4 regions of the Paenibacillus sp. FSL R5-0519 genome follow, and region 2 is predicted to be linked to each of the others. Evidence: riboswitches for the same ligand, from Rfam matches in the RefSeq annotation. Region 2 holds a riboswitch; each other region holds the start of a gene.

Region 1 (4,448 bases), 1.6 Mb from region 2:
GTGTTTCCCGTTTGTTCTTCATTTGAGTCAGTTGCTTACGCATCTCGTCCAGCTTGCCACGCAGGTTATCTGCTGAAGCCTTGTTTTGATCATAGCTGGTTTTGTACTCAGTCATCTTCTCTTCGGCTGCTTTTTTCTCTTCCAAAGCCCTGCGGGCCAGATCCAAGTTTTGAGCACGTGCTGCCGTATGCGCCTGCTCTTCACGTTTTTTCACTAGAGCTTCCTGCTCTTCGAATAGCTGCTTGAATTTCTTCTCAATGGCGATCTGTTGCGCTACTGCTTTCTCCGCATCTTCCAGATCCTCTTGCATGTCACGGATATATTGGTCCGTCATCTTGATTGGGTCTTCTGCCTTGTCAATAATCGCGTTGATGTTAGACATGGTTAGATCACGTAAACGTTTGAAAATGGACATTATGTTATTCCTCCTAGTCGATATTACATCGTATATAAACATACATACGTAACAATCTACAACTCGTTTCAATTTTAGCAAATAAAATTAAAACATGCGATTGCTCTTTATATTAGCAAGATCGTTTATCCTTGCTCAGATGATCCTCCATCAGCCTCTCTGCAGTCTGCACGATTTCGTCGATCTGCATCCGTGTAATGGAATCAAAATGGATACCCATGATTACCGTAACAGTTACTTTCAACTGTAGGGCCGCCTTTCGGGCTAGGCGCTCACACAGCTCTTGTTCCTTATGACCGGGAATATGTACCGTCGTTCCGCTAACGCGTTCATGATCTACATAAAACGTGGCTACCGCGCCAATATGCGCCTTTCCTCCGGTAACGAGAAAAACCTTATCCTCGCCTGCTTCAATGACCTGTAAACGTATGGATTTCAAATCATATGTACTCATATCCTATCCACCTATCCTTTTCTATATGTTATATATGGAGGAATTATGGCCGTGATGGGATAAATCGACAATGAAACTTCTAACACTACGCATATTTTATGGAGACCCCGGGCATACCAAGAAGAACGTCATTTTGGAAAAGGAGGCTGTTATTATGCGCGTACGCCTCATTATGCTGATGGTTATCGTTATTTTTCTTGGAGGATATCATGCTCCGGTTTCATCGCGGGATTCTTCAAGCCCGTCAAGTGAATCGGTATCAGGTTCGGATGCCGGGGAAGAAGAACAACTGACATTAGGACAGTTACGTCAGAAATATGCCGATACGTTCAAAACCAATGGCCCTTCAACAAAGAAGGTTGCACTGACTTTTGATGATGTACCTGATCCACGCTTTACTCCACAGGTACTCGATGTATTGAAGAAATACAACGTCAGAGCTACATTCTTCATCGTGGGTAGTCGTGCTGAGAAACATCCCGATCTGGTGAAACGCATAGTTAAGGAAGGGCATATGGTTGGTAATCACAGTTACAATCATCCGGAATTCAGTAAACTGTCGATGAATGCCTTTCGCAAACAGATCTTACATACCGGGGATATTATTCGACGCCTGGCGGGATATACGCCGAAGATGATTCGGCCGCCTTATGGAGACATTAATGAGGAACAGCTGCGTTGGGCTGCAAGACAACACTATAGCATTGTGAACTGGAACGTCGACTCACTCGATTGGAAAGGCCTTTCTAAGGAACAGGTGAAAGATAACATCCTGTCTGCTGTAAAACCTGGCTCCATCGTTCTGCAACATGCAGGAGGCGGTGTAGGATCAAACCTGAATGGCACGATTGAGGCTTTGCCAGAAATTATTGAGGAACTGCGTACCCGGGGGTATGAACTGGTCACCTTGGACGAAATGCTGGGGTTGCCAAAGGCCAAAGATTAGGATGCCCGAGACAGAAAATAAGTGAGTATATTAAAAGGGTGCTGTTCAATCGCAAGTTAGCGACTGGCAGACACCCTGTTTGAATTATTTTAGATGTAATTTACTCTCTACTTCAGAATGTACAGCTCAATATCCTGAAAACCAAATGTGCTCACAGACTGCTTGCTACCAGGGATGAAGATATCAATCCGGTGACCCTTGATTGCACTGCCCACATCACGTGCTGTGGCTACAAAAGCCTGTTTTGGCAATCCTGGATGGCTGTGACCCGTTACCAGCACTTTGGTTCCAAGTGGAATCACACTTGGGTCAACTGCAATCGTACCCAGTTCAAGGTCATTCCCGAAATAATCGACTGCACCCCATCCTCCATTTTCAGACGGATCAGCAGAGTATGCCGTTGCTTTCACGTTCACAGCTTTGCTGTAATCGAATGTTTTACCCCAGGCTTGAACCACTTTGTTATCTGTATTAACGTCCAAACTTGCTGTGGTAACCGTTTTGGCTTGGGTCTTGCTCTCCGCCGCTGCGGCAGCTACAGTGTTTGCCTTACCAGGAATCGTAATTTTCAAACCACCATAAATGTTGTAAGGCGAGATGTCGTTGTTTGCTTTAACTAATGTGTTGATTGCTACTCCGTATTGTTTCGATAAGGTGTAGAAGGTATCCCCCTCTTTGGCCACATGAACTGAATCGGCGTGAGCCGGAACGGCTTGAATAAGCATCGCTGTTGTCATTAATGCCACTGCTGTTTTGGCTATACGTTTCTTGTTAATCATGGTCTTCCTCCCTCATTATGCCTGCGAAGTTAGTTGTCGGATTCGGATGAGGAGCCCACCCTATAGGTTCATCATTACATTTGAAACGATATGTACCCCTAATTCACCCCAAGCAGTGTGCTGTAGATCTTCCCCCTGCACAGTCTGCATCGTTACATCCCCCGCACTCCCTGTCCGGAAGTTTCGGCAGAGTTCAATATATCACAATTTTGTAACCTGAACTTGTAGTAATTCTTACCAAATGGTTTTAACATGTAAGCATATGTAAGAATACAGGATACTTTAGAAATGTTGGGCGTCATAATTCCTTAATAATTGGTAACAGAATAGTTACTTTTCCGAATCCATACGTGGTTATTTCCCATAAAAAATAGCGTCACCGACTCGAAGTCAGTAACGCTATTTGATCACTTCATTTAGAGTACTTTTGCAAGAAAATCACGTGTACGTGAATTTTTCGGTGCTCCAAATACCTCATCAGGTGTTCCTTCTTCCACAATAACCCCGCCATCCATGAACAGGATTCGGTCTCCCACTTCACGTGCAAAACCCATCTCATGTGTTACGATGACCATGGTCATCCCGCCTTCTGCAAGACGTTTCATGACATCCAGCACTTCGCCGACCATCTCGGGGTCCAATGCCGACGTGGGCTCGTCAAACAGCATCACATGCGGTTGCATGGCCAATGCTCTAGCGATAGCGATCCGCTGCTTCTGTCCACCAGACAGCTGATTCGGGAATGTATCTTTTTTATCGTACAAGCCCACGGTGTTAAGCAGATCAGCAGCAATTTTCTCCGCTTCCTGAGTGGATTGTTTCTTCACTTTAATCGGAGCGATTGTGATGTTTTGCTCTACCGTTTTGTGCGGGAACAGGTTGAAGTGCTGAAACACCATGCCCATTTTCTCACGAGTTGCGTTAATGTTGTGCTTGGGGTCCGTGATTGACACGCCTTCAAAATCAATCTCTCCTGAGGTGGGCTTCTCCAGCAGGTTCAAACAACGTAAGAATGTACTTTTACCTGAACCGGAAGGACCGATGACCACGACAACCTCACCTTTGCCAATCGTCACGTTAATGCCCTTAAGCACATCGTTATTTCCATAAGATTTGTGTAATTGTCTAACGTCTATCACTTGCACTCAACTTCCTTTCCAGTCGTCCAAGCAACTTGGACAAAATGAACGTCATTACAAAGTAGATGGCTGCTGCAATCAAAAACGGACTCAACCCTTGGAACGTAATGTTCTTGACCACGCTAGCCTGATACATAATGTCCACCATACCGATAACAGAGATAATGGAGGATTCTTTGATAATAGTCACGAATTCATTACCGATCGCTGGTAATACAGCTTTGAAGGCTTGTGGCAATATAATGTAACGCATTGCTGCCCCTCTGCCCATTCCGAGGGAACGCGCTGCCTCCAACTGACCACGATCCACACCTTGGATACCTGCACGGAAAATCTCCGCCAGATAGGCACCACTATTAATGGAAAGTGTGAGAATACCCGCTTGAAGAGCAGAGAAATTAATTCCAAACGTCAAGGAAATACCATAATAGATAATCATCAGCTGTACCAGCATTGGTGTACCACGGATCACTTCAACGTAAGCTGTACCAATCCAGCGCAAAATTGCAGCGTCATGCAAACGGAACAAACAGATGATCAATCCAATAATTACCCCGAAGATAACCCCAAGTGCAGACAACAGAAGTGTGTAGCCTATACCTGTAGCATAGAAACTTTTGTACTGCCAGAATACTTGGAAAATATTTTGTGATTTGTTTGCTTTGTCCGCCATCAAGAGGCTGGCGTCCGTCACCATCTGATTGATTTTATCTTC
Region 2 (4,448 bases):
GTCCGCCAAAGTGCTTGATTTTTGGTTCGAGAAGAACGACAGCAAAGAGCACGCGCAGCGGTAACTTTCAGTCGGGACAACATTTCGAATGACATGACAGTCCAATACAGTCACGTGAGACCTAAATGACTTTTCATTTAGGTCTCTTTTTGTAAATAAATTTGGAATATAGGAGCCATGAACATGATTAGTGATACAGAATTGGACGCCCTGCGTCTGTCAGGTGAGAAAGTCAGAGTAGTACGGGACGAGCTGGAATCGAACGATGTAACCGGGATTGTCGTTGCCTGGGATGGCGAGCAGGTACTTATCCGTCGTCAGAATCGACGTGTCGTCAAGTTGGATCGTGGTTACCGCTATCAGTTATTCAGCGAACCCCGGCAAAGTCCACTTGGTGAGTAACAACGATCATTATGTCAGAAGTATGAGCGTACAAATGTTTGGATTTACCATGATTTCTTGGCATAATTGACTCACTCGGGAGAGAAGATAGGTACAGTGAAGAAATTCTGTAACTATAGCCGAGAGGGTGTGCTGCAAGACATGACATTGATGAATGATAAAGTTCATGCCTACAAGGATCAGATTGGAGCATTAAGTGATGTGCTGCCAGGTGTGGTGAAGTCGTATCATGAGTTTACCGGAGAATGCTTCCAACCTGGGGTGATTGATGCGAAGACCAAACAGCTCATCGCGCTTGGTATTGGCTTGTTCGCCAACAATGAGGTATGTACCTTCTATCATGTAGAAGAAGCACGTGCCAAGGGCGCTACAGATCAGGAGATTATGGAGACCGTTGCTGTTGCCGGAGCTGTAGGAGGCGGACATGCCCTGTCTCAGGGCGCGATGCGAGTGCAGAAGGCGCTGCATTAAGTGCAGATGGAGGTAGTCCAAGGACTGTCCTCCTAAAGAGGAAATCAAACAAAAGAGGAGGTTCCGGTTGATCCGGAGCCTCCTCTTTGATATTATACCTACATTTTCCCTAACATTTTATCGTACATAAACTGTCCAGTTACCCGACGTGCTGTTACGTAACGATCATTGAAATAAGGATTGCTCATTTTGGTGATGCTTACCCCTTTGCTGCTGGATGCATGTGCAAATTGTCCGCCGCCGATATAAACACCTGTATGTGAAATGCCTTTGCCTGTTGTGTTAAAGAACACCAGATCACCTGTCCGAACATTGCTCTTGGCTACTGGAGTACCTGCTTTGGCTTGCTGTTGCGAAGTACGTGGCAATTCAATGCTGTATTTATTGAAAATATATCTCATAAACCCGGAACAGTCGAACCCTGCCAGAGTCGTGCCACCCCACTTGTAAGGAATACCTGTCATGTTGTTCACTACGGAGTTAATACTGCTTGCCTCTGTGCTTGTTGCCCCGGATGTAAATAGTACAGCCGCTCCAAAAATGGAGATAATCAGTTTTTTCAAAATCAATGTTCTCCCTTCGATGCCTACGGAGTTAGCTAAGGGTTCGGTAGAAGGTTCCCTATATTTCCTATGTATAAGAATAATTCACCCAAAATGGTTCCCCCGTTTTCAAACCTGAAACTCGGCAATGAATAATTAAGTTTTTGTAACTATTTGAAACTATATTGCATAAATGCGTAATTGTCAAACCCTTTTAAACCCCTTCGTAATACCTCAATGTTAGCGGAATTAACGATTTTATATGAAAGAAGGCGTCAAGTTTGGGTATCATTGATGACAAAAACGTCATTATTGATTCGTTTGAGACGAAATTGGATAAATAATTAAGTTTGTCATGAGTTAAAAGAACTATCCGTTATGTTGAATTTGAGAGATTATATTCATTAAGTTGCATATATTGACAAAAATCGATTTATTGCATATTATCTGATTATCCAATCCACATATTGGATGAAAATAGATTTTATTGTGGTATACATTCAAATTAAGGAGGTTTAAGACTGGCATTATAGGTAAGGTAGAATTGTGAATTTTATTAAATGACATGGGAGAGTGTTACATTTGAAAGCGAAGAAAATTGTTACTTTTGTCCTGGCATGCACCATGGTGTTCTCAACAGTTGGAATGGCAGTTCTTCCTGTAGGGACGGTATCTGCTGCTGATGCATCCGGTACAACAGCGAGTATTTCAGATATTTTGAAGAACCAACTGCCGGATGGAGGTTGGAGAAAAGATTATAAACAAACAAGTGGAGAGTGGGCGAAGTCCACGATTGACAACAAGGCTACATATTCAGAAATTAGAAGATTGGCGAAGGAATTTAAAAAGACAAATGATCCACGCTACTCCACAGCTGCAATCAAAGGAATCAACTTTTTAATCAGTATGCAGTATTCAAACGGCGGATGGCCACAAGTCTACCAAAGCTCTGGATATCACAAGCATATTACCTACAATGACGATGCAATGATTAATGTAATGATCATGCTCGATGAAGTAGCAACACGCAAAGGTGATTTTTCATTTATCGACAGTACACTTGCTAATCGGAGTAAAAATTCAGTTGCCAAAGGTGTGGAGGCGATTCTGAATACACAAGTCGTCTCAGGGGGGAAGCTTACAGCATGGGGACAACAACATGATTCCAGTTCCCTTAAACCAGCGAGCGCAAGAATCTACGAAGTACCATCGCTGACAGCTGGAGAGAGTGTAACGATTGTTAAATTTCTGAAAACGAGGCCTGCTACCGCTAAAATTACCGCATCCATTAAAGGAGCAGAGGACTGGTTTAACAAGGTGAAAATTACGGGTTACAGATATGAAAGGGCAAATGGTGATAGCAAGATTATCGCTGATTCCAAAGCAGCACCGATCTGGGCACGCTTCTATGAAATAGGAACGGATAGACCCATTTTCATTGGACGAGACGGGGTAGTTAAATACAAATTAAGTGACATTGATAAAGAAAGAAGAGGCGGTTATGCATGGTATGGCAATTGGCCTTCCAAGCTGTAGTATGACTCCTTTTTGATAAACCAAATGATTAGTTGAAGGTAAAGCCCGAATGGACAAGCATGTCTGGTTCGGGCTTTCATGTTATTATTTTCAGTATTGACATGATAGATTCGGCATGATATATTATTTCTTGTCGCCGAGATTAATCACGGAGATACAATATGCGGTCGTGGCGGAATTGGCAGACGCGCACGGTTCAGGTCCGTGTGGGCTAACCCCCCGTGGAGGTTCGAGTCCTCTCGACCGCATCGAATTAAAAGACTCCTCAAGCTAACGCATGAGGAGTCTTTTTTGTTTGCATTTTTTGATATTAGCCTAACATCAACCATACGGAATGTTTTATTGTGCTGCGGTAACATTAATGCTGTCAATATTCGGTCCTTCCGTTCCCGTTGTAACGATTCGAAGGGTATTTACACCTGAATTCATAGGAACTTGAATGGTTTTCTCACCCCAGGTGGACCAGCTTCCTGTTGCAGTGAAGGGTTCATTGCTGAGTACTTTGGTGCCATTCACGTAGATGTCCAGATTGCGAGTACCACTCTCCTGGGCGTAACGGAACTTTACGTTTTTGGTACCTGTAATCGTATTGTTGATGTTATTCCATTGAATGGCTGAGCCTGTATACGCGTTAAAGTTCACATATCCTGATCCTGTATATCCCGGGTAAAGTGTTTCGATCACTGCATCAGTCAACGTTGTTCCCGTCTCAGCTTCATATGTGGTGCCAGTGCCTACATTACCGCCTCCATTGCCACCAGTGAGATCAGCAACAAATGTAGTTACACTCTGTGCAGGAAGCTGGGCTGTGAATGCGCCATTGGAAACATTAATAGGTGCAAGACTTGCCAGATTGCGACTGCTGTCCGTCACATACGAAGATACAGTGGAGGCATTGCCATTCTGCAACACAAACCGCTGGCTTGTGGCCGAAGTTCCACGGTTAATTGCCACGACGACAACTTTGTTATCACCTTTGTATGCAGAAACAAATGTGTTCGTATCCGGATTTTTCGTTGCATCGACTCGCAGGTAGCCAGGACGTACAAATTTGGAGAAATGGGCCATATTATATCCGCGTTTGCTTATGGTACCGTCCTCTTTCATCGGACCATACTGTCTGCGGATGTACCACCACACATAGGCCTGAAAATCACCTTCTACCATGGCATTGTGCATGTGATAGGAAACTTCGAGTGCTTCAGGCCAGCGGTCTGCTGAATTGTTGTCACTGTTCGGAACATATACCTCAGTCATCCACAGTTCTTTACCGGCTCCTTTTTGCTTGAAGAGAGGATAGGCAAAGTTCGAAATCTGGGTTCCATACGTATGTGCTCCCAGAATGTCCATGTTGGCAAGTGCCTGCGGATCATTCAGGATTGGATCGGATATGTTCTTTAGGTATTGGAAGGATTCAGGCGCCATGACTCTGGTACCTTGAATGGAACCTGCATTTTCTTTCATGAATCGAAGGATCTCTTGTGGAGTCCACCAGGT
Region 3 (4,448 bases), 2.1 Mb from region 2:
CGCTTGGCCCCGAGGGGGCTGTGTACGCGGCGGCGCCTGGTGGCCGCGTACAGGCAGGGCGTGCCGGCGCATGCCGTGCGCCCGGCTACGCTGTAAGCGCCGTCGATACGACCGGCGCTGGCGATTGCTTCAACGGCGCGCTGGCGGTAGCCCTCGCGCGCGGTGAGACATTGGACGCGGCCGTAGGCTTCGCCATGGGTGCGGCCGCGTTATCCGTGACGAAGCTCGGCGCCCAGTCCGGGATGCCGTCCGCACGTGAAGTTGAGGCCTTTCTGGCCGAGCATGCGGCAGAGGCCTAATCAATAGCATAACAAAGAGGCTCTTATTCTCCCAAAAGGGGATTAAGGGCCTCTTTGTTATGTGCGTACAGAGATTATTTCTTCTCTGACAGCCACATGGCGATATTGGCAATCTCTTCATCCTGCAGTTTGCCCTTGAATGAAGGCATACCGCCACCTTTACCTTTGACAATCGTAGTGTAGATCTTCTCCAGATCATCCTGGCTGCCGATGTTAGCCAGAGCAGGTCCTACGCCGCCTTGAAGCTGATCCCCGTGACAGGAGATACAATTGGCTTTGACCAGTGCTTCAGCCTGTCCGGCATCCAATGTGACTTCCGGCATGGTTGGCTTGGCTTCTTCAGCCACTTCTTCTTTCCCTGGAAGCGTAAACATTAAAACAATAGCTAAAGCGCATGCTGCAAAAAATACTCCGCTCATGATCCATTTGTGCATCCCTTATGTCCCCTCCAGAATGAAAGATCATCTAACCTGAAACTATCCATATCATTATACCGGAACCTGTACTGACATCATAGCATTTTGTGGGAAATTTTTGAACTAATCACATAACAAGGCGCAAATTTGGTTGTTTTGCAATGGATTTTAATCACGAGGCCCTTCATAAACCATACAGTGAAAGGGCTTCAAGCCGCTTGGGGTCTGTCGTTCGTATGTATCCTGGGTGACAAATCCACTCTTTAGATATACTTGAATGGCACGAGCATTCCAAGTGAGCACTTCCAGATCGATCTCATTCATCGGATTTCGGCGAATGGCTTCCTGTACAATGGCTGTGACAAAAGCTGTCCCTTGCCCCTGACCACACAGCTCTGGATGCATGCCGAGGCCAATCCGGGTTACCCCTTGAAGTGGGAAGTATTGAGCAAATCCACATATACGATCGTTCTGATCCAGGACAATCGCATATTGCTCCTGCCGCAGCTGTGCATCTCCGAATTCCACTTCCAGCGCTTTCATCTGCTCCCAGGGGAGCCAGCTGTAGATATTGTAAGGCGGATCATACTGCCAACTGCAGATGAGCTCCGCATGTTCTTCTCGCATGGGTACAACGTGAAACGTTACGGGGGCTTCCTTCATACACCTGCATGCTCCTTTCCTTGAAACAGAACTCTCTGTCCACTCTACAAAAGAGATATTCATTTAGCAAGTCTCTCTTACCAGAAAAAATATGAAACAAAAGTTCCGGTAATTCCGTTTATATTATAACAGGATGGGTAAAAACATCATAAGGGCACGGACGAACGAGGACAAAATGAGCCTGTTGATGTTGCAGGATAGCCCCGAGCGTAACTTGCAATATGAATCAGGATGGAAGCACAAAAAAACCGCCGGATACATTCCTGCGGAGAATGTACCGGGCGGTTCTGTTATGCTTCTTGCTTCGTTACAGTATGGTTCATGGTTACAGTATCATGTTGCTCAGCTTGTCCCTAGTCAAGGGCCAGTGATTCATACGCGTCCGTGCTCATAATCCGTTTAGCGCCAACATAACGATTGGCCCAATAGCTTTCACTCAATGCACTGATTGTAACGCCTTTGGAAGAAGAAGAGTGTGCGAACTTTCCATCCCCTACAAAGATTCCTACATGGGATACGCCTTTACCTGTAGTATTAAAGAATACCAGATCGCCAGCTCTCATTTCCATGCGGGATACGGAATCGCCCATGTCGAATTGGGAACTGGATTGGCGTGCCAAATCAATACCCAATTTGTCGAATACATACCGTGTAAATCCGGAGCAGTCAAAGCCGTTAAGCGTTGTTCCCCCACTTTTGTATGTAGTTCCCATTGCTGAATCAATTACTTTATCCATTTTTGAATCTGCGAATGCGCTACCTGCACCAAGCGATAATGCGAATGTGAGGCTAAGTACAGCTGCGGTTAATTTCTTCTTGAACAAGAGATATTCCCCTTCCAACGCCTGCGAGGTTAGCTTAAGGATTCGGTTGAAGGTCCCCTATGATCCCTCTGTAGCAAGATCAATTCACCCATAACTGGTTCCCCCGCTTCCCAGGTGCCAGGAATTTGGCTATGCTAGTTATGCACCTGCGAAATCAAGAAATGACGATTTAATTTTAAGTAGTTACAAATATGAATGTAAAGATTACAAAGTTGTTACTAAAAACTCACTGCGATTATTGTAACAGAGGAGTACGGCTTTGGCAATGTTTAGCAACAAAATTAGCAAAAAAAACCTCGACCTTTGACGGGGAAAGGTTGAGGTTTGCCTATTTATAAGTACATAGCAGGCCATGAGTTTAACATGTGATGGTAACAATTTTTAAACTAAATGCTCTCACCTTTGGATACTTTGGACTGCCACAATCGGAAATGGCTGCATATTTTCCACAGACTCAATAGACATCTGGCAAGTGGATACGTCTGTTGTAGTATAAGTCCGGTAAGTCCCGTTAATAACCATGAGGCTGAAGTGAATGCCCCAAAGACGAGTAAGTGGACTCCGCCCAGCAGGAGAGCAATGCCGATAACGGCGATGAGATGACGCATTGCAATCCAGAGTGCTTTGAGGGTGCCGTGAGCCCCGCCTTCGCCTTCTGGTGCCGACACACCGAACTGCATGTAGAGCATGACATGGTGGATGACCCATCCATATACAATCCAGGCAGCAACATAAGGTATGCCGGGCAAAAGTAATTGAAGGGAATGAAATCCGTCCATGAGGATCGAGTAGAGCTTCGGTATGAGCCAGTAGGCGGGCAGAAGTATCAATAATGTACGTATGGTGTGCAGCAGCAGCATCGGTTTCCACAGTTTTTTGATTCCACGGACGAATGGGATGCGCTCTTCTGTAGAATTAAAGTGCTGAAGTGAGTAGATCAGTCCTGCCTGAATGAGTGGGCTGATCAACATGCGAACCAGCAGCATGCCCCCCAGAATCCATAGATAACGATGAACCTCCGGATGGGTAGACAGGTTAAGTTGGCTTTCCATTTTGAACAAAAGTGTACTCAGTTCCCCGGCATCAGAATCTGGATAGCGCAGGAGGAGTGGGATGACTGCCGATTGTACCATTCGATAGAAGAAATATCCCCAAATGAGTTGATAAAGAAATAAGAGTGCCGCAATGAACATATGCTGACGGACGAGAAACCAGCCTTCACGTATTTTCGCTTTCACCGTTTCCACCTCACCATGACAGACCTCCGAATATGGCTTCTATTAGTTTGGTTACACTCATGCTCCAGCGGGACTTCGTCTGCTCATCCAGTCCGGATTTTAGGAAATTGTTCATATGGCGGTTCTCCAGCACGATCGTGTACAGGGGATCGGTCATGGCCCAGGCTACGGGGGATGTGTGCGTTAATTTATAGGTAATGCGATCTTCTATGCCATCCCATTGCTTGGTGAGGGTATGTCCGTCTTCAAAAGCAATGCGAACAGGAACGGCGTTGTAATCACTGCCTTTTTTGACGATCGTCACGGATGACTCGTACCATGTTTGACCGTCTTTCTGTACAGGCGTAACACGAATCTTCTCCACAGCAAAGTCAGCCATTCCATTACCGTAGACGTATTGGTCAAAATAATCAGACCAGGACGTGCGGGTCACTTGTTCCACAACGTTCTGAAAATCTGCCGTAGTGGGATGTTTGAAGCGGTACTTCTTCACATAGGTAGAGAGAATGCGTTCCATCTTTTTTGTGCCGACTTGATGTTCAATACCAAGCAATACAAGCTTGCCACGTGTGTAGACATTGGCTGCATACTCATTCTGTGAATCGAACTTCCAGGATTCTTGTGTTAAGGATGAAGGAGACGTAATCAGGCCCGATTGTACCGGCAGATTCGGAATCAATCCGTATTCCTGCTCCATCAATTTGTCTTCTGCATAAGAGGTGAATCCCTCATCCAGCCAGGCTTCCTCGAATTCGTTGCTGGCAACCATGCCGTAGAAGTACTGGTGTCCGATCTCGTGGACTACGGTACGTTCCAGGTCATAACCTGGAGTAGTGTCATCGGCTCCAAAGGCCGTTACCAGCGTAGGGTATTCCATACCTCCAGCACCGTTCCCCGCTTTGGGTGGAACAACGATGGATAAGGTAGCATAAGGATACGGGCCAAACCATTTGCTATAATTGGCTAGTGCGGCCTTCGCGGCGTAGAAATAACGTTCCTTCAGATCCT
Region 4 (4,448 bases), 2.2 Mb from region 2:
ACATTGTCCGTTCCATCAGCGGGCTTCACCGGGGGAAACATCATTTGTATTACCCGCAAAACAAGGTGGATGCGATTATTCATGAATTACCGTCACATATACGCCCCTATTTCTTGTAATCGTGTGGGTATAATCCAATGAAGAATTTAGATATCAAAAGACTTTCAAAAAGAGCTATTTTTCATGATACAGTAATCTGCTTTAATGGGGAGTATATGTAGATCGACATAATTCTGTAAATGAAAGCAGGCAAAGTTAGCACAATCAGCAATATGTAGATCAGAATATCCTTATATCTTCTATATATTGTAGTTGTGAAGAAACAAACGTAATGATGTAATATACAGATTGCCCAAAATGTTTTATGTATGAGTCATTGAAAAATTTGAATTTCACCAAATTAAATTTTCAAAAGAAGATAGTCGTTATTTCGACATGAAGGGAGATACAGACATGATGCTGTTCGACACACATACACATCTGGATGCACCACAATTCGACGAGGACCGCGAGGACATGATTCAGCGTGCTGTGGATGCAGGAGTTGGTCGCATGATCAATATTGGCTTTAACCGGGAGACAATTCCAACCACAATGAAACTCGCTGAAACGTATGACTTTATCTATGCAGCTGTAGGTTGGCATCCCGTAGATGCGATCACAATGCAGGAGGGAGATTTGGAGTGGATTGCATCTTTATGCAAGCATGAAAAAGTGGTGGCGATCGGTGAGATTGGATTGGATTATCACTGGGATACTTCACCGAAGGAAATACAGCATCGCGTATTACGACAACAAATTGCCTTGGCGCGTGAAGTGAACATGCCGATTGTCATCCATAATCGGGATGCACATGAGGATATCATAAGAATTTTGCGTGAAGAGAAGGCGAGTGAAGTTGGTGGTGTGATGCATTCGTTCTCGGGCAGCTGGGAAACAGCGAAAAGTTGTCTCGATATGGGTTTCCATCTCTCCTTCGGAGGACCGATTACATTCAAAAACGCAAAGCAACCCAAAGAGGTGCTGGCGAAGGTTCCAATGGACCGATTTTTCATTGAAACCGATGCTCCGTATTTGACACCTCACCCTTATCGTGGGAAACGAAATGAGACAGCGCATGTACGTCTGGTTGCAGAGGCAGCTGCGGAAATTAAAGGCATTTCGGTGGAGGAAATTGCTGCAATAACCACCAAAAATGCCATGGAACGATTTGGAATTCGTTAAAAAAACGAGCAAATGAGGTGAAAAAGGCAGGTAAGCGGAGTTAATTTGCCCTTTGATCCAAATAAATCAAGAATATTACAATATTTTAACCAAATATTCAGAAAAACGTACTTGATCAACGCTTTACAACATGCATCAAAACAGGATATCATCTTTTCAGTGAATTGTTGTGCGGAAAATTGGACAGATGTTCGGGGGATGAACAAAGGGACACTTTCCGATGAAACAACATTACTTTCATGAATCAGTCTCGCTGAGTCTCCGTTAACGGAGAGCGGGGGAACCAATAGGGCTTAAACATCGGTGTATTTGGCCGATGCGCAACGTTCGCTGACCCAAAAGCAGCGAAGAGAACTGCGAAGCCGTATTTGATTTCTTCTTTGGGTCTCGGGGTGAATTCAAGGGCGTCCGCCATGAGCGGGTGACCTAAGATAGGGCGGCTCTCTTTCGCCCGAACCCGACAGCTAACCTCGCAAGCGGAAAAAGAGAGGCAACCTCGTGCATGAATTTCCGATATTCAAAATCATTCGGAAGCCACGAAAGAGTTCCTCTTACACTCTTTCTTTGGCTTTTTTGTTTTGAATAAAAGAAATGTTGTCATCATACGGTAGGTATTCAGGAGGATGACATCATGTTGCGAAGATTGATTCATGGTGCAGAACCGATCAGTTGGTCCGATCTGTGTTCTGTAGAAAATTTGGTATAGTCACGTCAAAGACATCATGCGTTACTTTAGACGGCGAGGCTATGAAGGAGGACGGAGAAGTGGGCACATTCCAACCAGAAGAGACCCATGAGTCACGATCATCCAGTAAGTCTTTCGCGTTGCGGTGGAAGCATGAGAACATGCGTCAAATGGCATTGATCGCGATTTTCTCAATTGCGCTTACAATCATGATCTTGTTAGTCGTTTACGGTCAGGCCGGGAAACAAATTTCACTGGTTATTGATGGCAAAGCTCAGGTGGTAGAGACTCGTACAGGAATGCTTCAGGAAATGCTGGAGGAGCAGTCGATCACAGTCAGCCCTCACGACAAGGTATCCATGTCCATGAACGGGGCGATTACTGATGGAGACCGAATCGTTATTGAGCGGGCCGTTCCAGTTAACATTACGGCAGACGGAGACACCAAGACTCTGTATACAACGGATTCATCCGTAGAAGATGCAATTCAAAAATCAGGTATTCAAGTTGAAAGTAATGATAAGGTGTATCCGGCGCTTGGAACTGCGATCAAAGCAGATATGAAGATCCGTGTAGTGCGCGTAACAAAGCGTACAGTGGATGTAGAGCAGCCAATCGCTTACAAAGTCATTAAAACGGCTGACCCTAGCTTGTACAAAGGGGATAACCGTGTCGTTGTGAACGGCAAAGAAGGCACACTTGTACAGCACATCGAAAAGGTATTTCAGGATGGAGAATTGGTCTCCAAAAAAATGGTCGGCAAATCTGTCGCGAATAATCGTGTAGATAAAGTGATTGCTGTCGGCACCAAAGCAAAACCTGTTGTGAAAAAACCAGAGATTCAGACCGTATCAGCTCAAACTTCAACGACGAAGAAGGCTACAACAACGAACTCGAAGAAAACATCTGCCTCGGGCAGCAAAGTGATTACCGTATCCGGGACTTCTTTTAAATACTCCAAAGTACTTAAGAATGTATCCATGACTGCCTACTCTTCCGAAGAGCCTGGCATTGGAACTAAAACAGCTTCCGGTACTCGTGTAACGGAAGGGCGCACCATCGCGGTTGATCCCAAAGTCATTCCAATTGGCTGGTGGGTATATATCGAAGGTCTGGGATTCCGTCGTGCGGAAGATACAGGCGGCGCCATTAAAGGCAACAAAATTGACGTATATTATGACAGTGTGAAGCATGCCCTGAATTTTGGACGCAAGAAAGGCAAGACGGTCTACGTGATCGGTCCGGTGAAGCCGGAAGCGAACTAAAATCGTTTTACTTTGAAATGGGAATGCTATAAAATAGTTGCATGAATGATTCATGCGGAATATGCGGCGGAGGGGTCTGAATTCAGTCTCCCCCGCCGTTTGGCAGAGAAGAGGATATTCCTCTTCTTTTTGCGTTAGAAAGGAAGAAATGGAACATGATAAAAGAAGTCATTGTGGTAGAAGGCCGTGATGATACGGTAGCCATCCGTCGGGCCGTGGAAGCCGATACCATAGAAACAGGTGGATCAGCCATCAACCAACGCATTCTGAAGCGGATTGCGCTTGCTCAGGAGAGACGGGGAGTCATTGTACTGACAGATCCGGATCATGCCGGCGAACGCATTCGTAAAATCATTGCGAATAAGGTGCCTGGCTGCAAACATGCTTTCATTCCGGAAGCCGATGCCACACGCAAAGGGGATATTGGGGTGGAGAATGCCTCACCGGAGGCGATCCGTCATGCTCTGGCACGCGTACATACTTCATACGAAGGCGCTCCTAGCCTGATCGATTGGGAGGACCTGATCGCGGCAGGACTTATTGTGCATCCGCAGGCTGCTGCACGTCGCATGGAGATGGGCAATCTGCTGGGAATCGGATATTGTAACGGTAAGCAGTTCCACAAACGTCTCGGTGTATTTCAGATTACACGGGAAGAGTTCTCTACAGCATTAGCGCAAATTGAACGTGAAGGATTGTGAGCATATGAAGGATATGGAAGAGACGATAGAAATTGCAACGCCCAAGCGAACCAAAGAAATTATTCAAAGACACGGATTCTCATTTAAGAAAAGTCTAGGTCAGAACTTTTTGATCGATCAAAATATACTGAACAAAATTGTGAATGCAGCCGACTTGGACGAGTCCAAGGGTGCGTTAGAGATCGGACCGGGAATTGGAGCCCTTACGGAACGATTGGCCCGGGTAGCTGGCCCTGTCACAGCCGTAGAGATTGATCAGCGCTTGATTCCCATTCTCGGAGAAGTGATGCAGCCTTATCCGAATGTACGTGTGCATCATGGTGATGTGCTGAAGCTTGATCTGGCTGAACTGTTCCAAAGCGATTTTGCATCGGTGGACAAAGTCAGTGTTGTGGCTAACCTGCCTTATTATGTAACGACTCCAATTATGATGAAACTGTTGGAAGAGAAGCTGCCAGTGGACAGCATTGTTGTCATGATCCAAAAAGAAGTGGCTGAACGCATGGCTGCTGCACCGGGATCGAAAGACTACGGCAGTCTGAGCATCGCAGTCCAGTACTATAGTATTCCTGA

The links. Region 2 has a riboswitch for cyclic di-AMP ahead of MKY73_RS19430 (C40 family peptidase). Riboswitches for the same ligand answer to the same signal wherever they lie in the genome.
Region 1: it holds a riboswitch for cyclic di-AMP, as region 2 does, so the genes downstream of both, MKY73_RS12625 (3D domain-containing protein) here and MKY73_RS19430 (C40 family peptidase) in region 2, are expected to answer to the same signal.
Region 3: it holds a riboswitch for cyclic di-AMP, as region 2 does, so the genes downstream of both, MKY73_RS29200 (C40 family peptidase) here and MKY73_RS19430 (C40 family peptidase) in region 2, are expected to answer to the same signal.
Region 4: it holds a riboswitch for cyclic di-AMP, as region 2 does, so the genes downstream of both, MKY73_RS29620 (ubiquitin-like domain-containing protein) here and MKY73_RS19430 (C40 family peptidase) in region 2, are expected to answer to the same signal.

What each region holds. Positions count from the first base shown of each region.
Region 1 is NZ_CP150234.1:2,738,770-2,743,217, reverse strand. It holds gene MKY73_RS12640 (PspA/IM30 family protein) at 1-415, opposite strand, end outside; gene MKY73_RS12635 (hypothetical protein) at 528-869, opposite strand; gene MKY73_RS12630 (polysaccharide deacetylase family protein) at 1,024-1,815, shown strand; gene MKY73_RS12625 (3D domain-containing protein) at 1,923-2,594, opposite strand; cyclic di-AMP (ydaO/yuaA leader) riboswitch at 2,597-2,793, opposite strand; gene MKY73_RS12620 (amino acid ABC transporter ATP-binding protein) at 3,011-3,733, opposite strand; gene MKY73_RS12615 (ABC transporter substrate-binding protein/permease) at 3,720-4,448, opposite strand, start outside.
Region 2 is NZ_CP150234.1:4,345,193-4,349,640, reverse strand. It holds gene MKY73_RS19445 (hypothetical protein) at 1-64, shown strand, start outside; gene MKY73_RS19440 (hypothetical protein) at 184-402, shown strand; gene MKY73_RS19435 (carboxymuconolactone decarboxylase family protein) at 544-873, shown strand; gene MKY73_RS19430 (C40 family peptidase) at 972-1,436, opposite strand; cyclic di-AMP (ydaO/yuaA leader) riboswitch at 1,442-1,573, opposite strand; gene pelA (pectate lyase) at 1,989-2,951, shown strand; tRNA gene MKY73_RS19420 (tRNA-Leu) at 3,115-3,199, shown strand; gene MKY73_RS19415 (carbohydrate-binding protein) at 3,291-4,448, opposite strand, start outside.
Region 3 is NZ_CP150234.1:6,483,069-6,487,516, reverse strand. It holds gene rbsK (ribokinase) at 1-299, shown strand, start outside; gene MKY73_RS29210 (cytochrome c) at 374-733, opposite strand; gene MKY73_RS29205 (GNAT family protein) at 884-1,378, opposite strand; gene MKY73_RS29200 (C40 family peptidase) at 1,732-2,202, opposite strand; cyclic di-AMP (ydaO/yuaA leader) riboswitch at 2,206-2,343, opposite strand; gene MKY73_RS29195 (hypothetical protein) at 2,589-3,440, opposite strand; gene MKY73_RS29190 (M1 family metallopeptidase) at 3,451-4,448, opposite strand, start outside.
Region 4 is NZ_CP150234.1:6,567,968-6,572,415, reverse strand. It holds gene MKY73_RS29630 (HD domain-containing protein) at 1-119, shown strand, start outside; gene MKY73_RS29625 (TatD family hydrolase) at 454-1,224, shown strand; cyclic di-AMP (ydaO/yuaA leader) riboswitch at 1,466-1,719, shown strand; gene MKY73_RS29620 (ubiquitin-like domain-containing protein) at 1,990-3,174, shown strand; gene rnmV (ribonuclease M5) at 3,330-3,875, shown strand; gene rsmA (16S rRNA (adenine(1518)-N(6)/adenine(1519)-N(6))-dimethyltransferase RsmA) at 3,880-4,448, shown strand, end outside.